Regions from separate parts of the Bradyrhizobium sp. F1.4.3 genome, predicted to be linked through region 1. Evidence: predicted binding sites of a transcription regulator. Region 1 holds the regulator's gene; each other region holds the start of a gene.
The links. The regulator PhoB, encoded in region 1, activates phosphate uptake and scavenging genes when phosphate is short. The targets are predictions, from matches to a motif close to TGTCATNNANCTGTCAT.
Positions count from the first base shown of each region.

Region 2: ugpB (sn-glycerol-3-phosphate ABC transporter substrate-binding protein UgpB) is a predicted target of PhoB. The motif match lies at 3,131-3,147, and genes of this name have one in related genera.
Region 3: ABIB73_RS33830 (DUF2794 domain-containing protein) is a predicted target of PhoB. The motif match lies at 1,659-1,675, and genes of this name have one in related genera.

Region 1 covers NZ_JBEPRN010000008.1:91,457-97,574, forward strand. Annotated here, with positions in the region: gene pstS (phosphate ABC transporter substrate-binding protein PstS) at 1-712, shown strand, start outside; gene pstC (phosphate ABC transporter permease subunit PstC) at 874-1,863, shown strand; gene pstA (phosphate ABC transporter permease PstA) at 1,868-2,713, shown strand; gene pstB (phosphate ABC transporter ATP-binding protein PstB) at 2,710-3,531, shown strand; gene phoU (phosphate signaling complex protein PhoU) at 3,543-4,259, shown strand; gene phoB (phosphate regulon transcriptional regulator PhoB) at 4,282-4,989, shown strand; gene ABIB73_RS21555 (GcrA family cell cycle regulator) at 5,245-5,754, opposite strand.
Region 2 covers NZ_JBEPRN010000003.1:273,381-279,498, reverse strand. Annotated here, with positions in the region: gene ugpE (sn-glycerol-3-phosphate ABC transporter permease UgpE) at 1-833, opposite strand, end outside; gene ugpA (sn-glycerol-3-phosphate ABC transporter permease UgpA) at 833-1,714, opposite strand; gene ugpB (sn-glycerol-3-phosphate ABC transporter substrate-binding protein UgpB) at 1,762-3,078, opposite strand; gene ABIB73_RS13300 (CaiB/BaiF CoA transferase family protein) at 3,504-4,721, opposite strand; gene ABIB73_RS13295 (organic hydroperoxide resistance protein) at 4,898-5,323, opposite strand; gene ABIB73_RS13290 (MarR family winged helix-turn-helix transcriptional regulator) at 5,479-5,937, shown strand; tRNA gene ABIB73_RS13285 (tRNA-Ala) at 6,004-6,079, opposite strand.
Region 3 covers NZ_JBEPRN010000022.1:56,199-62,316, forward strand. Annotated here, with positions in the region: gene ABIB73_RS33820 (Bax inhibitor-1/YccA family protein) at 1-355, shown strand, start outside; gene ABIB73_RS33825 (GNAT family N-acetyltransferase) at 563-1,093, shown strand; gene ABIB73_RS33830 (DUF2794 domain-containing protein) at 1,224-1,595, opposite strand; gene ABIB73_RS33835 (DUF1223 domain-containing protein) at 2,186-2,965, opposite strand; gene acnA (aconitate hydratase AcnA) at 3,184-5,904, opposite strand.

The sequences.
Region 1 (6,118 bases):
TCCTGTCGTCAACCTCGAGGGCGTGAAGCCGGGCGAGATGGTGTTCGACGGCGAGACGCTGGCCAACATCTATCTCGGCAAGATCACCAAGTGGGATGACGCTGCGATCAAGAAGCTCAATCCGAACGTGAAGCTGCCGTCGGACGCGATCACCGTCGTGCGCCGCTCGGACGGTTCGGGCACCACCTTCAACTTCACCAACTACCTCTCCAAGGCCAGCGCGGACTGGAAGAGCAAGGTCGGTGAGGGTACCGCGGTCGAGTGGCCGGTCGGCGTCGGCGCCAAGGGCAACGAGGGCGTGTCGGGCAACATCGGCCAGACCAAGAACTCGATCGGTTATGTCGAGTATGCCTATGCCAAGCAGAACAAGCTGACCTACACCGGCCTCGTCAACAAGTCTGGCAAGACGGTGCAGCCGACGGTCGCAGCCTTCCAGGCGGCCGCCTCCAACGCCGATTGGGCCAAGGCTCCGGGCTACTACGTCATCCTGACCGACCAGCCTGGCGACAAGTCCTGGCCGATCACGGCGGCGACCTTCATCCTCATGCACAAGGACGCCACCGACAAGGCATCCTCGCAGGAAGCCATCAAGTTCTTCCGCTGGGCCTTCAAGAACGGCGGCAAGGCGGCTGAAGAGCTCGACTACATCCCGATGCCCGAGGGCGTCGTGACCCTGATCGAGAAGACCTGGGCTGCCGAGATCAAGAGCTAAGCTCTTCTCTCCAAGCGCAATGCAGCCTCAAGCGGCTGCATTGCGGACCACAATAATTCGGCCCCGGACCAGCGCCGCACCGCTCGCGCTGCGCCGCATCCGGGGCGCGAGACCCACAACAAGCGTATATGATTTTGGTACAGGGGATCGGCGTGGCAGAGATGGCCGTTCAGAGCGATGCAATCGACGACGCCGGACCGTATGATCGCGCCAAGGCCTTGAGCGCGTTCAAGCTCGGCGACGTCACGTTCTACTGGATCACGCGGCTGAGCGCGATATCCGTGCTGCTGATCCTCGGCGGCATCATCATCTCGCTGATCGTCGGCGCCTTCCCGGCGATGAAGGAATACGGCCTGGCGTTCCTGTGGACGCAGCGCTGGGCGCCATCGGCCGATCCGCCCGTGCTCGGCGCGCTCGGGCCGATGTACGGCACGCTCGTCACCTCCTTCATCGCGATGCTGATCGCGATTCCGGTCGGTCTGGGCATTGCAATCTTCCTGACCGAGCTCTGCCCGCAATGGCTGCGCCGTCCGATCGGCATGGCGATCGAGCTGCTCGCCGGCATCCCCTCGATCATCTACGGCATGTGGGGTTTCTTTGTGCTGGGCCCGTTCCTGGCCAACACCTTCCAGCCCTTCATGATCAAGATATTCGACGGCATCCCCGTGCTGGGTGCGATCTTCGCCGGTCCGCCGTCCTATCTCAGCCTGTTCAACGCCGCGCTGATCCTCGCCATCATGGTGCTGCCCTTCATCACCTCGATCTCGGTCGACGTATTCAAGACCGTGCCGCCGGTGCTGAAAGAGGCGGCTTACGGCGTCGGCTGCACCACCTGGGAAGTCGTCCGCAGCGTGGTCATCCCCTACACCCGCGTCGGCGTCATCGGCGGCGTCATGCTGGCGCTGGGACGCGCGCTCGGCGAGACCATGGCGGTGACCTTCATCATCGGCAACTCGTTCCGCATCTCGTCGTCGATCTTCGCGCCGGGCACCACGATCTCGGCGGCGATCGCCAGCGAGTTCGCCGAGAGCGACGGCCTGCACCAGTCCGGCCTGATCCTGCTCGGCCTGCTGCTGTTCGTACTGACGTTCTTCGTGCTCGCGGCAGCGCGGCTGATGCTGATGCGGCTGGAAAAGAAGGCGGGGAATTGACGCCATGAACCCGATCTATTCACGCCGCCGCCGCAAGGACATCGTCGTCCGCGGGCTCTGCATCGCCGCCGCCGCCTTCGGCGTCACCTGGCTCGCGCTGATCCTGATCACGCTGCTTTACAACGGCCTGGCCGGTCTCAACGTCCAGCTCTTTACTGAGAACACGCCGCCGCCCGGCTCGACCGAGGGCGGCCTGCTCAACGCCATCGTCGGCTCGCTGATCATGACGGTGCTCGGCGTCGGCATCGGCGCGCCGCTCGGCATGTTCGCCGGCACCTATCTCGCCGAGTACGGCCGCAACGACAAGCTGACCTCGGTGATCCGCTTCATCAACGACATCCTCTTGTCGGCGCCCTCGATCATCATCGGCCTGTTTATCTATGGCGCCGTGGTGGTGCCGATGCGCGGCTTCTCGGCAATCGCGGGCGCACTGGCGCTCGCCGTCATCGTGATCCCGGTGGTGCTGCGCACGACCGAGGACATGCTGCTCCTGGTGCCGAACGCGCTGCGCGAGGCGGCCTCCGCGCTCGGCCTGCCGCGCTCGCTGGTGATCAAGCGCATCGCCTATCGCGCTGCGCGCTCCGGCCTCATCACCGGCGTGCTGCTCGCAACCGCCCGCGTCGCCGGTGAAACCGCGCCGCTGCTCTTCACCGCGCTGTCGAACCAGTTCTTCAGCCTCAGCCTGAACAAGACGATGGCGAACCTGCCGGTCACCATCAACAACTTCGTGCAGAGCCCCTACGCTTACTGGAAGCAGCTGGCCTGGAGCGGGGCGCTGCTCATCACCCTGACCGTGCTTGCCCTTAACATTGGCGCGCGCATCCTTGGCGCCGAGAGGACCGCAAAATGAGTGATCTTTCCGTATCAATGAGCGCGGCCGGCGGGCTTCCCCAGACGCCAACGCTGCCCGAGGCGCCGGCCAAGGTGACGGTGCGCAATCTCAATTTCTATTACGGCGAGCACCATGCGCTGAAGAACATCAACCTGGCGCTCGGCACCAACCGCGTCACGGCGTTCATCGGCCCGTCGGGCTGCGGCAAGTCGACCCTGCTGCGCATCTTCAACCGGATGTACGATCTCTATCCGGGCCAGCGTGCCACCGGTCAGCTCATGCTCGACCAGACCAACATCCTCGACACCAAGCTCGACCTCAATCTGCTGCGCGCGCGGGTCGGCATGGTGTTCCAGAAGCCGACGCCGTTCCCGATGACGATCTACGAGAACATCGCCTTCGGCATCCGCCTCTATGAGAAGATCTCGAAGTCGGAGATGGACGGCCGTGTCGAGAAGGCGCTGCGGGGCGGCGCGCTCTGGAACGAGGTCAAGGACAAGCTCAACGCCTCCGGGCTGTCGCTCTCCGGCGGCCAGCAGCAGCGCCTCTGCATCGCCCGCACGGTCGCGGTGCGGCCCGAGGTGATTCTGTTCGACGAGCCCTGCTCGGCGCTCGATCCGATCTCGACCGCCAAGGTCGAGGAGCTGATTCAGGAATTGTCCGAGAACTACACGATCGCGATCGTCACCCACAACATGCAGCAGGCGGCACGCGTCTCCGACAAGACCGCCTTCATGTATCTCGGCGAGCTGATCGAGTTCGACGACACCAGCAAGATCTTTACCTCGCCGACCGATCGGCGCACGCAGGACTACATCACCGGCCGCTTCGGCTGAGGAGACAGGACATGGGTTCCGAACATACCGCAAAGGCCTTCGACACCGACCTCCAGGAACTCACTCGGCTGGTCGCCGAGATGGGCGGCCTCGCCGAGCGCATGATCGTCGATTCCGTCGATGCGCTGATCCGCCGCGACGTCCCGCTCGGCCAGCGCGTGGTCGCAACCGACGTCGAGATCGACGCGCTTCAGAAGAAGATCGAGGAGCGCGCCGTGCTCACCATCGCGCGCCGCCAGCCGATGGCGATCGACCTGCGCGAGATCGTCGGTGCGATGCGCGTCGCGACCGATCTCGAGCGCATTGGCGACCTCGCCAAGAACATGGGCAAGCGCGTCGCGGCGCTGGAGACCGATTTTCATCCGCTCAAGCTGTTCCGCGGCCTCGAGCACATGACCGACCTCGTGCAGCAGCAGGTCAAATCGGTGCTGGACGCCTATGCCGCGCACGACCTGCCGGCGGCGATGGCGGTGTGGAAGGGCGACGAGGAAGTCGACGCCATCTGCACCTCGCTGTTCCGCGAGCTCCTTACCTACATGATGGAGGATCCGCGCAACATCTCGTTCTGTATCCACCTGATGTTCTGCGCCAAGAACATCGAGCGGATCGGTGACCACGCCACCAATATCGCCGAGACCGTGTTCTACATGATCGAAGGTCAGGCGATGACCGACAAACGCCCGAAGGGTGATATGACGACCTTCGCCACGACGGTTCCGAATACTTGAACACTTAAGGAGCGACGACCCGATGGGCGCACGCATTATGGTGGTTGAGGATGAGGAAGCTCTCACCGAGCTGCTTCGCTACAACCTGGAAGGCGACGGCTATGACGTCGAGACGGTGATGCGCGGCGACGACGCCGACACCCGCCTCAAGGAGCACATCCCCGACCTGATCGTGCTCGACTGGATGCTGCCGGGCCTCTCCGGGATCGAGTTGTGCCGGCGCTTGCGTGCCCGGTCCGACACCAAGCAGCTCCCGATCATCATGCTCACCGCGCGCGGCGAGGAGAGCGAGCGGGTGCGCGGACTTGCGACCGGGGCCGACGACTACATCGTCAAGCCGTTCTCGGTGCCGGAGCTCCTGGCACGCGTGAAGGGACTGCTCAGGCGCGCAAGCCCCGAGCGGCTCGCCACCGTACTGGCTTTTGGCGACATCGAGCTCGACCGGGAAAAACGCCGCGTGGCGCGCTCGGGCCGGCCGATCGATCTCGGCCCGACCGAATATCGCCTGCTCGAGTTCTTCCTGGAGCATCCCGGCCGCGTGTTCTCGCGCGAGCAGTTGCTCGACAGTGTCTGGGGTCGTGACATCTACATCGACGAGCGCACCGTCGACGTGCATATCGGCCGCCTGCGCAAGCTGCTCAATCTCGGCCGCGAGCAGGACCCGATCCGCACCGTGCGCGGCGCGGGCTATGCGCTAGATGATCGCTTTGCGAAGGCGGAGCAGGCGTAAGGCTGGGGGCGTTGTGTTAGCGGATTGCAGCCACGTTCTCAGTGTCGTCCCGGACAAGCGTAAGCGCAGATCCGGGACCCATAACCACAGGGCGTAGTTGTTGCGCGAAGAAGGTAACCCCGAGTCTCCGTAGCCACATCTTGCAGTGGCTATGGGTCCCGGATCTGCGCGCGCTTAGGGCGCGCTTGTCCGGGACGACATCGAGTTTGCTGGGCCGTCATCGTGTGACGGCTCCATCTTGATTTCAGAACTGACTCACCGCGCGGGCTTCGGTGCCGCCCGTCGGCGATCCGCCGCCGGCTGGTACGCGACGCGCGAATGCTGGGCGCAATAGGGCAGGCCGGAGAGCGCCTTGCCGCCGCAGAAGAAGAAATCCGGGCTCGAAGGATCGCCGACCGGCCAGTGGCAGGTCGCCTCGTTCAATTCGAGCAGCGACAGCCGCTGGCTCATCGGCACCACGTTGTCGTAGGTGACCGGATCAGGCTCCACCTCGACCTCGAAGGCCTGCGCCAGCGCGGTGTTGCCGCGCGCGATCGGCCGGGTCACCCGCATCATGTGCTGCGCGGGACGCGCCTTGCGCGGCCTCGGCGCCGCCGAAGACGGGCTCTTGGCGCGGCCGGACAACCCGAGCCTGTGCACCTTGCCGATCACGGCGTTGCGGGTCACATTGCCGAGCTCGGCTGCGATCTGGCTGGCCGAAAGTCCGGCCTCCCAGAGCTTTTTCAGCTGTTCGACGCGATCGTCGGACCAGGTCAAAACCGTCATTGCACCCTTTCCTTCGTCGCGCGCCTGCCATTCTGGGGCTGCACAACGAATGCCTAAGCCTCGAAAAACCCGTGCCGTCAGAATCCCTTAAGGCTCGCCGGGCGCGCCAATAACGCCCGAACGTTTACGCCGGTACATGAGGACCTAGAGGATCAGAACTGCTGCACGAGATGTCGTATCTGACAAGCCAAACGCTACAATATGGCGTGACTCGCGCGCAAGAGTCCGCCGACTCGCTTCCACATGTTCCGTGGCCAAAACCCCGCAAATTCGTCACCGCAAGACTACGGATTCAGCGTTTCGCGAGGCTTTCCGGGCGGCATTGACACCCGTGGTGCCAAGCATAAGATGGTGGTGCGTGCCG
Region 2 (6,118 bases), on a different contig from region 1:
ACCAGGCCGCGCACGAACAATTTCTGCATGGCGATGACCACGAACACCGGCGGCAGCATCGCCAGCACGGCGGTCGCCATCACGACCGGCCATTCGGTCAGCGCGTCGGTGGTGGTGATCATCTTGCGGATGCCGACCTGGATCGTCTGCATGTCGTCGCGGGTGGTGATGAGCAGCGGCCACAGATATTGATTCCAGCCGAGGATGAAGAGGATCACGAACAGCGCCGCCATGTTGGTGCGCGACAGCGGCAGCAGCGTATCCCAGAAGAAGCGCAAGGGACCGGCGCCGTCGATGCGCGAGGCTTCCAGCAGCTCATCCGGCACGGTCATGAAGAACTGCCGGAACAGCAGCGTCGCGGTGGCCGAGGCGATCAGCGGCAGCGACAAGCCGGCATAGCTGTCGAGCATGTGCAGATCGGCGACGATCTTGTAGGTCGGATAGATGCGGACCTCGACCGGCAGCATCAAGGTGATGAAGATGATCCAGAAGATCGGCATCCGGAACGGAAAGCGGAAATAGACGATCCCATAGGCCGAGATGATCGAGATCGCGATCTTGCCGACGGCGATCAACAGCGCCATCACCAGCGAGTTCAACATCATGTTGCCGACGGGCTCGCGGGTCGAGCCGCTCGTGCCGACGAAGATGGTCTGGTAGTAGACCTCGAAGAAATGACCGCCCGGCAACAGCGACATCTGTCCGTTGGCGATCAGCGCGTTGTCCTGGGTCGAGGCGACGATCGCGATGTAGACGGGAAACGCCACGATCGCGATCCCGATCCAGAGGATGAAGTGGGCGACGTAGCGTCGAAAGCCCTCGTCTTCGACCATCAGTAGGTCACCTTGCGTTCGACGAAGCGGAACTGGATTCCCGTCAGCACGATGACCATGACCATCAGGATCACCGATTGCGCCGCGGAGCTGCCGAGATTGCCGCCGAGCAGGCCGTCGGAATAGACCTTGTAGACCAGGGTCACCGTCGACGTGCCGGGCCCGCCGCGGGTCATGGTGTCGATAATGCCGAAGGTGTCGAAGAAGGCGTAGACGATGTTGACGACCAGCAGGAAAAAGATGGTCGGCGACAACAGCGGGAAGGTCACGGTCCAGAACCGCCGCATCGGGCGCGCACCGTCGATCGCGGCGGCCTCGAACACGCTTCTGGGGATGGCTTGCAGGCCGGCGAGGAAGAACAGGAAATTATAGGATATCTGCTTCCAGGCGGCGGCGAGGATGATCAGCGCAGCCGCCTGGTTGCCGTCGAGCAGCGGATTCCAGTCGATGCCGGCGGCGCGCAAGTAACGCGCGAGCACACCGAGCGAGGGATGCAGCATGAAGATCCAGAGCACGCCGACGACAGGCGGTGCGACCGCATAGGGCCAGATCAAGAGCGTGCGGTAGAGCATCGAGCCGCGCAGCGGCTTGTCGGCCATCACGGCGAGCAGCAGCGCGAAAGACAGCGACGAGACGGCGATCGCGAACGAGAAGAAGAAGGTCCGGACGATCGCTTCGAAATAGGCAGGGTCTTTGAACAGATCGATGTAATTATCGAACCAGACGAAGCTCGTTGAGAGACCGAAGGCGTCCTGGAGCAGGAACGATTGGATCACCGCCTGCAAGGCCGGCCAATAAAAGAAAATCAGGACGATCGCGAGCTGCGGCGCAACCAGCGCATAGGGCAATAGTCTGGATTGGAAAATGGCTTGCTTTTGCATGATGTCGGGTGAGCGGCAGGCCGGATCGCGGCCTGCCGCTCATCGCCTCACTTCACAGCGGTCTTTTCGAACTGACGCAGCATCGTGTTGCCGCGCTCGACAGCCGTATCCAGCGCCTGCTTGGCGGTCTTCTTGCCGGCCAGCGCCTGCTCGATCTCTTCCGACCAGACGTCGCGGAGCTGAACCATGTTGCCGAGGCGCAGACCGCGCGAATTGTCGGTCGGCTCCTTGTTGGTCAGCTCGATCAGCGGGGTCTCGAGATAGGGCTGATCCTTGTAGAAACCCTCTTCCTTCGCCTTGGCGTAGGCCGCCTTGGTGATCGGCAGATAGCCGGACGCCTTGTGGATATAGACCTGGCGATCGGTGTCCGAGAGGAAGGTCAGGAATTTCGCGACGCCCTTGTATTCGTCGGCCGACTTGCCGCCCATGACCCAGAGCGAGGCGCCGCCGATGATCGAGTTCTGCGGCGCGCCCTTGACGTCGGAATAATAGGGCATCGGCGCGGCGGTGAAGTTGAACTTGGCCTGCGCCTTGACGTTGCCGAAGAAGGCCGACGACGTCAGGTAGATCGCGCACTCGCCCGAGGTGAAGCGGCCTTCGCCGGTGTTGGTGCGGCCGGCATAATCGTAGGTCTTGTCCTTCTGGAGCTCGACCAGGTTTTCGAGGTGCTTGACCTGCAGCGGTCCGTTGAACTCCAGCTTGGTGTCGAAGCCGTCGAGACCGTTGGCCTTGCTGGCGAGCGGCACGTTGTGCCAGGCGGACAGCTGCTCGAGATTGACCCAGGTCACCCAGGAGCCCGAGAAGCCGCAGGTGGGGTGTCCGTTGGCGTGGAGCTTCTTGGCGGCCTCGAACGTTTCGGGCCAGGTCTTCGGGATCTCGACATTGGCCTTCTTGAGCTCGTCGAGGTTCACCCACATCACGGTCGACGACGAGTTGAAGGGGAAGGACAGCATCTCGCCCTTCGAGGTCGAGTAGTAGCCGGTGATCGCGGGCAGATAGGCCTTCGGGTCGAACTTCTCGCCGGTCTCGGCCATCAGCTTGTAGACCGGTTTGACGGCGCCGGTCGCGGCCATCATCGTCGCGGTGCCGACTTCGAACACCTGCATGATGTGCGGGGCGTTGCCGGCGCGGAACGCGGCGATGCCGGCATTCATCGTGTCGGCGTAATTGCCCTTGTAGGTCGGGATGACTTTGTAGTCGCTCTGCGCCGCGTTGAAGTCGTTGGCGAGCTTGACGATGACGTCGTTGTTGGCGCCGGTCATCGCGTGCCACCACTGGATCTCAGTCACGGCCATGGCCGGCGAGACGCCCATGCCGATCGTGACTGCAAATGCGGCAGCCGCTCCAAAGTGTCGAAGAGCCATCAAGTAAACCTCCCTTGGCCGTCAAAAAGATCGCTTGCGCTAGCAGCGCCATATGACGTTCACATGACTGTGTAAGCGGCCGAAACGAAAGCGGCAAGCGCTGGCAAAGGGAAGCCATCAAATAGGCGAACGCGAAGCGGGGCAGCCTCATCCGTTCGCGGTGCACACTCGCGCCCGCGCCGCAGTGCGGCATCGCGGATTGCGTGGGGCTGACGATCAGGCCGCGGGTTCGAAAACCTCTCCCGCTTGCGGGGAGAGGCATAGGCCGCCTTCGGCGGCCGTATCCTAAGAGACGCCGAGGCGAAGCCTCGGCGATGGCGTAGCGCCGGGTGAGGGTTCTATCCTCCTGGGGAGTCTCACTGCGGAGACACCCTCTCCCCACCCCTCTCCCGCAGGCGGGAGAGGGAGCGCACCGCCGTGAAGCTCTAGCGCTTGCGCTCGGGCCCGCAGACCGTGCCCTTCTCGACCATCGCGTCGATCTCAGCCTGGGAGTAGCCGAACTCGCCCAGCACCTCGGCAGAGTGCTGGCTGAATTTCGGCGGCAGGCGGCGCAGGCTCGGCTTGCTGCGATCGAGCCGGATCGGCGACGCCACGCCCTTGTACCAATCCTTCTCGATGACATCGCCGCGCGCGATGGTGTGCGGATTGGTCAGGGCCTGGTCGATCTTCTGCACGGGGCCTGCGGGCAGGCCCGCGGCGAGCAGGCGATCGCACAGCGGCTCGGCCTCGTGCTGGCTGAACACCGCGGCAAGCTCTGTCCGCAACGCGTCGCGGTTGGCGATGCGGTCCTTGTTGCGGGCAAAGCGCGGGTCGGTGCCGAGCTCGGGCTTGCCGATCTCTTTCGCAAGCTTGCGGAAGGTGCCGTCATTGCCGACGCCGATGAAGATGTTGTCGGTCTTGGTCGGGAAGATCGCATACGGCACGAGATTGGGGTGCTCGTTGCCGGTCAGCCCCGGCGGCTTGCCATGCATGAAATAATTCGCGGTGTGCGGATGCATAATGGCGAGGCCGGTCTCGTACAGCGTGGTCTCCAGGAACTGGCCCTGGCCGGAGCGCTGCCGCTCCGACAACGCCATCAAAATGCCGATCGCCGCATAGAGGCCGGTGGTGATGTCGACGAGCGGCACGCCGATCCGCATCGGCCCGCTCTCGGGCGAGCCGGTCGCCGCGATCATGCCGGTCATGGCCTGGATGATGGCGTCGTAGCCGGGATTGCCGCCACGCGGACCGTCGGCGCCGAAGCCGCAGATCCGGCAATGTACGAGGCGCGGGAATTTCTTGCTCAGCACGTCGTTGCCGATGCCCCACTTCTCCAGCGTGCCCGGCTTGAAATTCTCGATCAGGACGTCGGCGGTCTCCAGCATCTTGAGCAGCACGACACGGCCGCCCTCGGAGGCGAGGTCGAGACCGATCGAGCGCTTGTTGCGATTGATGCCGACGAAATAGGCCGCGTCTTCCTCGTGGAAGGGAGGACCCCAGTCGCGCACCTCGTCGCCGGCTGGCGGCTCGACCTTGATCACGTCGGCGCCATGGTCGGCGAGAATCTGCGTGCAATAGGGACCGCCGAGCACGCGCGTGAGATCGATGACGCGCAGTCCGCTCATTGCGCCTGTTGCAGCTCCAGAATCGGCGGCTTCAGTCATGCCTTCGCTTCCCCTGTGTCGATGTTGATCACAGGCCTAGCGAGGTTCGTTTGAGCCAGCAATGGCTTCCTGCGTAGAGCGTCATGCAGGCCGGTTGCCGCAATCCCGCGGCGTGGCAAATCAACGGAAGTGGCCGGCCCGAGGGGGATCTCGGACCAGCCAATCCGCATCTACGATCAGACGACCGTCAGGCGGACGTCGACATTGCCGCGGGTGGCGTTGGAATAGGGGCACACCTGGTGAGCCTTCTCGACCAGCGCCTCGGCTTCCGCGCGGGGAAGGCCCGGCAGCGAGACGGCGAGATCGATGTCGAGGCCGAACCCGCCGGCCGAGCGCGGGCCGATGCCGACGGTCGAGGTGACCGAGGCGTCAGCCGGGACCTTGGGGCCGCCCTGCGACGCCACGAACTTCATCGCGCCGATGAAGCAGGCGGCATAGCCGGCCGCAAACAGCTGTTCGGGATTGTTGCCGGCGCCGCCTCCGCCGCCGAGCTCCTTCGGCGTGGTGAGCTTGACGTCGAGCGCGCCGTCGAGGGTTGCGGCATGGCCGTCACGGCCGCCGGTGGCTTTTGCACTGGTCTTGTAGAGGACGTTCACGGACATTTTCGTCTCCTCGGGTTCTCGGTTGGGGTGCGCTTATATCGCAGACAATTAGATTGCGCGCAATTGAAATTCGCATGCCTCACATTTAATTGTTCGCAATTGAATAGGCGGCTGCCAGGGCCCAGAATGACAAGACGAATCTCACGGGATCGAACATGGCTCGAAAACAATCCGCGCTGGATCCGCAGCGGCTCGACAATCAAATCTGCTTTGCGGTCTATTCCGCCGCGCACGCCTTCAACCGCGTCTACAAGCCGCTGCTCGACCGGCTCGGCCTGACCTATCCGCAATATCTGGTGATGCTGGTGTTGTGGGAGCGCGACGACGTGCCGCTCAAGGACATCGGCGAAAAGCTGTTTCTGGATTCGGGCACGCTGACGCCGCTGCTCAAGCGGCTCGAGGCCGCCCATTTGGTCAGGCGCACGCGCTCGAGCGAGGACGAACGGCAGGTGCTGATCGCGCTGACGTCCCAGGGCCACGCGCTGAAAGAAAAGGCGCGCGCCGTGCCGCAGTCGATCCTGGCGGCGTCGGACTGCTCGGTGTCGGAGCTGGTGGCGATGAAGGACGAGATCGTCGCGCTGCGCGACCGGCTCAATGCGGTAATCGGGGAGTAGGGGAGTTCGCCAAAGCCCGCCTTCGCCCTGCGGGCTTCGGCGCACCAGCCTTCGCTTCGCGAAGGCTGGTGGAGCCAGGCGGGATCGAACCGCCGACCTCTTGCATGCCATGCAAGCGCTCTCCCAGCTGAGCTATGGCCCCGTAGTCCTTAAATGGGATGATCCTGTGGATCACTCCCGA
Region 3 (6,118 bases), on a different contig from region 1:
CACCGCGGCGACCTTCGGCGCGCTAAGCCTCTACGGCTACACCACCAAGCGTGACATGAGCGGGATGGGATCGTTCCTGTTCATGGGCCTGATCGGCATCATCATCGCAAGCCTGGTCAACCTGTTCCTGGCCAGCACGGCGTTGCAGTTCATCGTGTCGGTGGTCGGCGTGCTGGTGTTCGCGGGCCTCACCGCCTGGGACACCCAGCGGCTGAAGAACGACTACATCTACGGCTACGCCTCGGCCGGCGGTGACATCGCAGAGCGTGCGGCGATCACCGGTGCGCTGTCGCTTTATTTGAACTTCATCAACCTGTTCACGCTGCTGTTGCAGCTCCTCGGCCAGCGCGACTAAGCGTTACGACGAGAGAACGGATGCGAACCCCGGCCGAAAGGCCGGGGTTTTTGTTTGCGTAACTCTCCGCCATGCCCGGGCTTGTCCCGGGCACCCACGAACTTGGCAACCGCAATCACGAAAGAACGTGGATGGCCGGGACAAGCCCGGCCATGACGTATGCGGAAACAGCGTTGCTCGTGGCGGCGCCTTTGCTATCTTCTCCGCATGTCTGCACCAGAAATCAGGCCCGCCACCGAGGCCGACCTCCCCGCCATTACCGCCATCTACCAGCAGGCCGTCCGCGAGGGCACCGCGACGTTCGAGCTGGAGCCGCCCGATCTCGCCGAGATGACGCGGCGCTATCGCGCGCTGGTCGACGGCGGCTACCCCTATTTCGTCGCCATCCTCGATCGGCGTGTCGCAGGCTATGCCTATGCCGGCGCCTACCGGCCGCGGCCGGCCTATCGCTTCACGGTGGAGAACTCGATCTATCTCGATCCATCCTTCCACCGCCGCGGCATCGGGCTGTTGCTGCTGGCGCGGCTGATCACCGAATGCGAGGCGCGCGGCTTTCGCCAGATGATTGCCGTCATCGGCGATTCCGCCAATGCCGGCTCGATCGGCGTGCACACCAAGGGCGGCTTCACGATGATCGGCACGCATCCGAATGTCGGACTGAAATTCGGCCGCTGGCTCGACACGGTGATGATGCAGCGCGACCTCGGCGAGGGCAGCACGAGCGTGCCGGCGCCTTAGTCCTGTCTCATACCCACCGTCATTACGGGATGCGCCGCAAGGCGCAGGCCCGGAATTCATACCCCCGACTGGTGGTTATGGATTCCGGGCTCGCGACTTCGTCGCGCCCCGGAATGACGAGAAGAGATGGCTACACCACCGCCAGCTTGCGGTCGATCACCAGGAGCACGCGCTCGAGCTCGTGGCCGCGACGCAGGATCAGGCCGGTCGCCGAGATCACGCTGTACATGCCCTGCTTGCGCGCGAGCCGCGGATCTTTCTCGATGCGATAGATCGGCACTTCGGAGGCACGGCGAAAGACCGAGAACACCGCGCGGTCTTTCAGGAAGTCGATGGCATAGTCGCGCCACTCGCCGTCGGCGACCATGCGGCCGTAGAGGTTGAGGATGCGGTTCAGTTCGAGCCGATTGAACACCACCCGGTTCGGTTGGACATTCGCAGCGGCGGGGCGCGCCACTGCGCGCTGCTCGCTCGGATCGGCATCCTCCGACGTCAGACTCATGGAACGCCTCCTGTCGCATCAGCATGGTCGCGCCCGCGAGGACCGTTCCCGGAACCGCGGATCATGACAATTGCATGATTGCGCCAACCGTTCGCCACTGCAAGAGGCTCTTGAAGGGGCTCCGGCTCAACGCGCCAAATCGGTCGCGAATCATGACACACGCAACGGTGGAACTTCTCAGCGGCAAACCGTCACGGGATCGTTAGCAGGAATCATAGTATCGCCGCTTTTCCGCCTAGCGACTGCCGCCCTGCACTGCGAAAAGAGCTGTGTGCGTTGACCCGGTCCTTTCGGTTCCGGATTCCTCAGCCCCCAGCCCCCCGGGGTCGTCGGGATCGGGTCTGTGCGCACGACAAGGAGGGCCAACGCGAGTTGGTCCTTTTTTGTTTGTGTGGGGATGTGCCTGCCGCCGCGCTCTTCCGTCACCGCGCACTCTCTCCCCTCATCCTGAGGAGCCGCGTAAGCGGCGTCTCGAAGGATCGAGGCCGAGCTGCTTCAGCCGGGCCTGCGTGGTTCGAGACGCGCAAGAGCGCGCTCCTCGCCATGAGGATTGAGAGTGGTCCCCGGAGATCAGAGAATCTAAGCGCGCTTCAGTGCAGCGACGTGTACGCCGCGCCCAGCATCGGGCCCGGTTTCTCGCGGCTGCCATCCTGGACATAGACCACCGCGCCGTCGACGCCATCGCGCGATGTGAGGTTCTCGATCGGCACCGTCCAGCTTTCCTGATGTCCGCTCCAGTCACCGACCTTGAGCAGGTTGCGAACGACGTTGTGATAGGTGATCTGCTGTCCGCGATTTTCGCCGCGGCTGATCTCGATCGGCACCGATTTTGCGATCGAGCAGATCCAGACCTCGCCATGCGAGATCGCCGGCTCCTTGCTCGCGGCGACCGACACGTTGATCTGCTTGCCCGCGAGTGACATCGTCACCGGCACGCTCATCACGCCGGCGCCCTTGTCGGTCTTGCCGATCGCGCTTTCGATGCCGGCGCGGTCGCTGCCGATGACATGCGCGGCGCCATTGACCACGACCTGCGGCGTATAGACCTCGCGGTCACCGCGCATGCGCGAATAGGCGCGCTGCCGAGCCGAGAAGCGCGAATCCGCCAGCGTGTCCTTCCAGCCGAGATAGTCCCAATAGTCGATCGGCATGCTCAGTGCGATGATCGAGGGATCGTTGGCGAGATCGCCGATGACCTTGTCGGCGGGCGGGCAGGACGAGCAGCCCTGCGAGGTGAAGAGCTCGACCACGGCGCGGGGATCGGCCTCGGCGGGACGGATGACCGCGACGATTGCGCAGATGCCGAGTGCTCCCGACCAGAGTGCCCCGGACCACCGCGAAACCAAATGAGAAGCCATCATTCCAGTCATCTCGAACGTCACACCCTGGTACTCGTGGGGGAAGATCCTATCGCCTGATGGTCACCGTAGTCTTACGGGCACGGCACGTCCAACCGTCCGATGCGAAGTTTTCCGCCGGGCGGGCCCATCTGAAGCGTGCCGTAACGCGTGAAAGCGGCCTTGTGATAGGCCGCCTTCATTTAACCTTCTACTCACTTAGCGGTGAGCCACCGTTCACAAATCCGCGCTTAGGCAGCGAGTTTGCGCAGCACATAGTGCAGGATGCCGCCGTTGCGGTAGTAATCGAGCTCGTCCAGCGTATCGATGCGGCAAAGCAGCGAAACGCGCTGCAACGAACCGTCGCCGGAGACGATCTCCGCGGTCAGCTTCTGACGCGGCTTCAGATCGCCGACGAGGCCGCGCAGCGTGACCTTCTCGTCGCCCTTCAGGCCGAGCGACGACCAGGAGGTGCCGTCCTCGAAAGTCAGCGGCAGCACGCCCATGCCGACCAGGTTGGAGCGGTGGATGCGCTCGAAGCTCTGGCAGATCACGGCGCGCACGCCGAGCAGACGCGTGCCCTTCGCAGCCCAGTCGCGCGAGGAGCCGTTGCCGTATTCGGCACCGGCGAACACGACCAGCGGCACTTCCTCGTGCTGGTACTTCATCGCGGCATCGTAGATCGACATCTGCTCGCCGTCGGGCCAGTGCTTGGTAAGACCGCCTTCGGGAATGTTGCCGTCCGCACCCTTCAGCATGAAGTTCTTGATGCGGATGTTGGCGAAGGTGCCCCGCATCATCACTTCATGGTTGCCGCGGCGCGTGCCGTACTGGTTGAAGTCGGCGGGACGCACCTGGTGCTCGCTCAGATACTTGCCCGCAGGCGAGGTAAGCTTGATCGAGCCGGCCGGCGAGATGTGGTCGGTGGTGATCTTGTCGCCGAACATCGCGAGGATGCGCGCCTCGACGATGTCGGTGACCGGCTCCGGCTCCTTCTTCATGCCGTCGAAATAGGGCGGGTTCTGCACGTAGGTCGAACTCATGTTCCAGCGATAGGTCTCGCTCTCGACGGTCTTGATCTTGCGCCAGTTGGTGTCGCCCTTGAACACGTCGGCATACTTCTTCTTGAAGATCGACGCGGTCACGAACTTCTTCATGAAGGCGTTGATCTCCTTCGTGGTCGGCCAGATGTCCTTGAGGTACACCGGCTTGCCGTCCTTGCCTTCGCCGAGCGGCTCGACGGCGAGATTTTTGGTCACGCTGCCGGCGAGCGCGTGGGCGACGACCAGCGGCGGCGAAGCCAGATAATTCGCCTGCACGTCCGGCGAGACACGACCTTCGAAGTTGCGGTTGCCGGAGAGCACGGCGGCCGCGACGATACCGTTGTCGTTGATCGACTTCGAGATCTCCTCCGGCAGCGGACCGGAATTGCCGATGCAGGTGGTGCAGCCGAAGCCCACCAGGTTGAAGCCGACCTTGTCGAGATCGGTTTGGAGACCGGAATCGGCGAGATAGGCCGCGACCACCTGGCTGCCCGGAGCGAGCGAGGTCTTCACCCACGGTTTTGCCTTGAGGCCCTTTGCGGCGGCGTTGCGCGCAAGGAGGCCGGCGCCGATCAGCACGCTCGGGTTCGAGGTGTTGGTGCAGGAGGTGATGGCGGCGATGACGACGTCGCCATGGCCGAGGTCATAATTCTTGCCGTCGACGGCAAAGCGCTTCGCCGGCTCTTCGGCCTTCTTGTACTCGGTGCTGAGCGCAAGCGAAAAGCCTTCAGCGACCGAGGGCAGCGCGATGCGGCCTTCGGGACGCTTCGGGCCGGCCATCGAGGGCACGACGTCGCCGAGGTCGAGCGTGAGGGTCTCAGTGAACACCGGATCCGCCGACTTGGCGGTGCGGAACAGGCCCTGCGCCTTGGCATAGGCCTGCACCAGCGCGACGCGCGGCGCCGCACGGCCCGACGTCTTCAGATAATCGATCGCGGCAGCGTCGACCGGGAAGAAACCGCAGGTCGCGCCATATTCGGGCGCCATGTTGGCGATGGTCGCCTTGTCGGCGACCGAGAGGTGGTCGAGGCCGGGGCCGAAGAACTCGACGAACTTGCCGACCACGCCGAGCTTGCGCAGCATCTGCGTCACGGTCAGCACGAGGTCGGTCGCGGTGACGCCTTCCTTCATCGCGCCCTTCAGCTTGAAGCCGACGACGTTGGGCAGCAGCATCGACAGCGGCTGGCCGAGCATGCAGGCTTCCGCCTCGATGCCGCCGACGCCCCAGCCGAGCACGGCGAGACCGTTGACCATGGTGGTGTGGGAGTCGGTGCCGACCAGCGAGTCCGGATAGGCGACCTCGAAGGTGCCGGTCTTCTTGCCGACCGTCATCTTCTCCTTCTTGGTCCAGACCGTCTGCGAGAGATATTCGAGATTGACCTGGTGGCAGATGCCGGTGCCGGGCGGCACCACGGAGAAGTTCGAGAACGCCGCCTGGCCCCACTTCAGGAACTCGTAGCGCTCCTGGTTCTGCTTGTATTCCTCGGTGACGTTCTTGGCGAAGGCCTTGTTGTCGCCGAAGAAGTTCACGATCACGGAGTGGTCGATGACGAGATCGACCGGAACCAGCGGGTTGATCTTCTCGGCATCGCCGCCGAGCTTCTGCATGGCGTTACGCATTGCGGCGAGGTCGACCACCGCCGGCACGCCGGTGAAATCCTGCATCAGCACGCGGGCGGGGCGGAACGCGATCTCATGCTCCAGCGACTTCTTGCGCAGCCATTTCGACACCGCGACGATGTCTTCCTTCTTGACCGAGCGGCCGTCCTCGTTGCGGAGAAGATTCTCGAGCAGGACCTTCATCGAATAGGGAAGTTTCGAAATTCCCTTCAGACCATTCTTCTCGGCCGTGGGCAGGCTGTAATAGACATAGGTCTTGGCGCCGACCTTGAGGGTCTTTTTGCATTTGAAGCTGTCGAGCGAGGTCATGCTAGGAAATCCCAATTGTTAGTTATACCCGGCAAGGGGTATTTTAACACCGTCAGCGAATCCGGCTGGGTCGCTTGCAGGGGCAGGTTGAGTTGCTGCATCAAGTAGTTCCGGGCTTATAGAAGCTTTCTAACCGCGCCGCCACAGCCACAAACGTACCGCAGCAATTCGCGAGCCAAAAATTCTGATGCGCTACCCCAAGATTTTCTTAGGG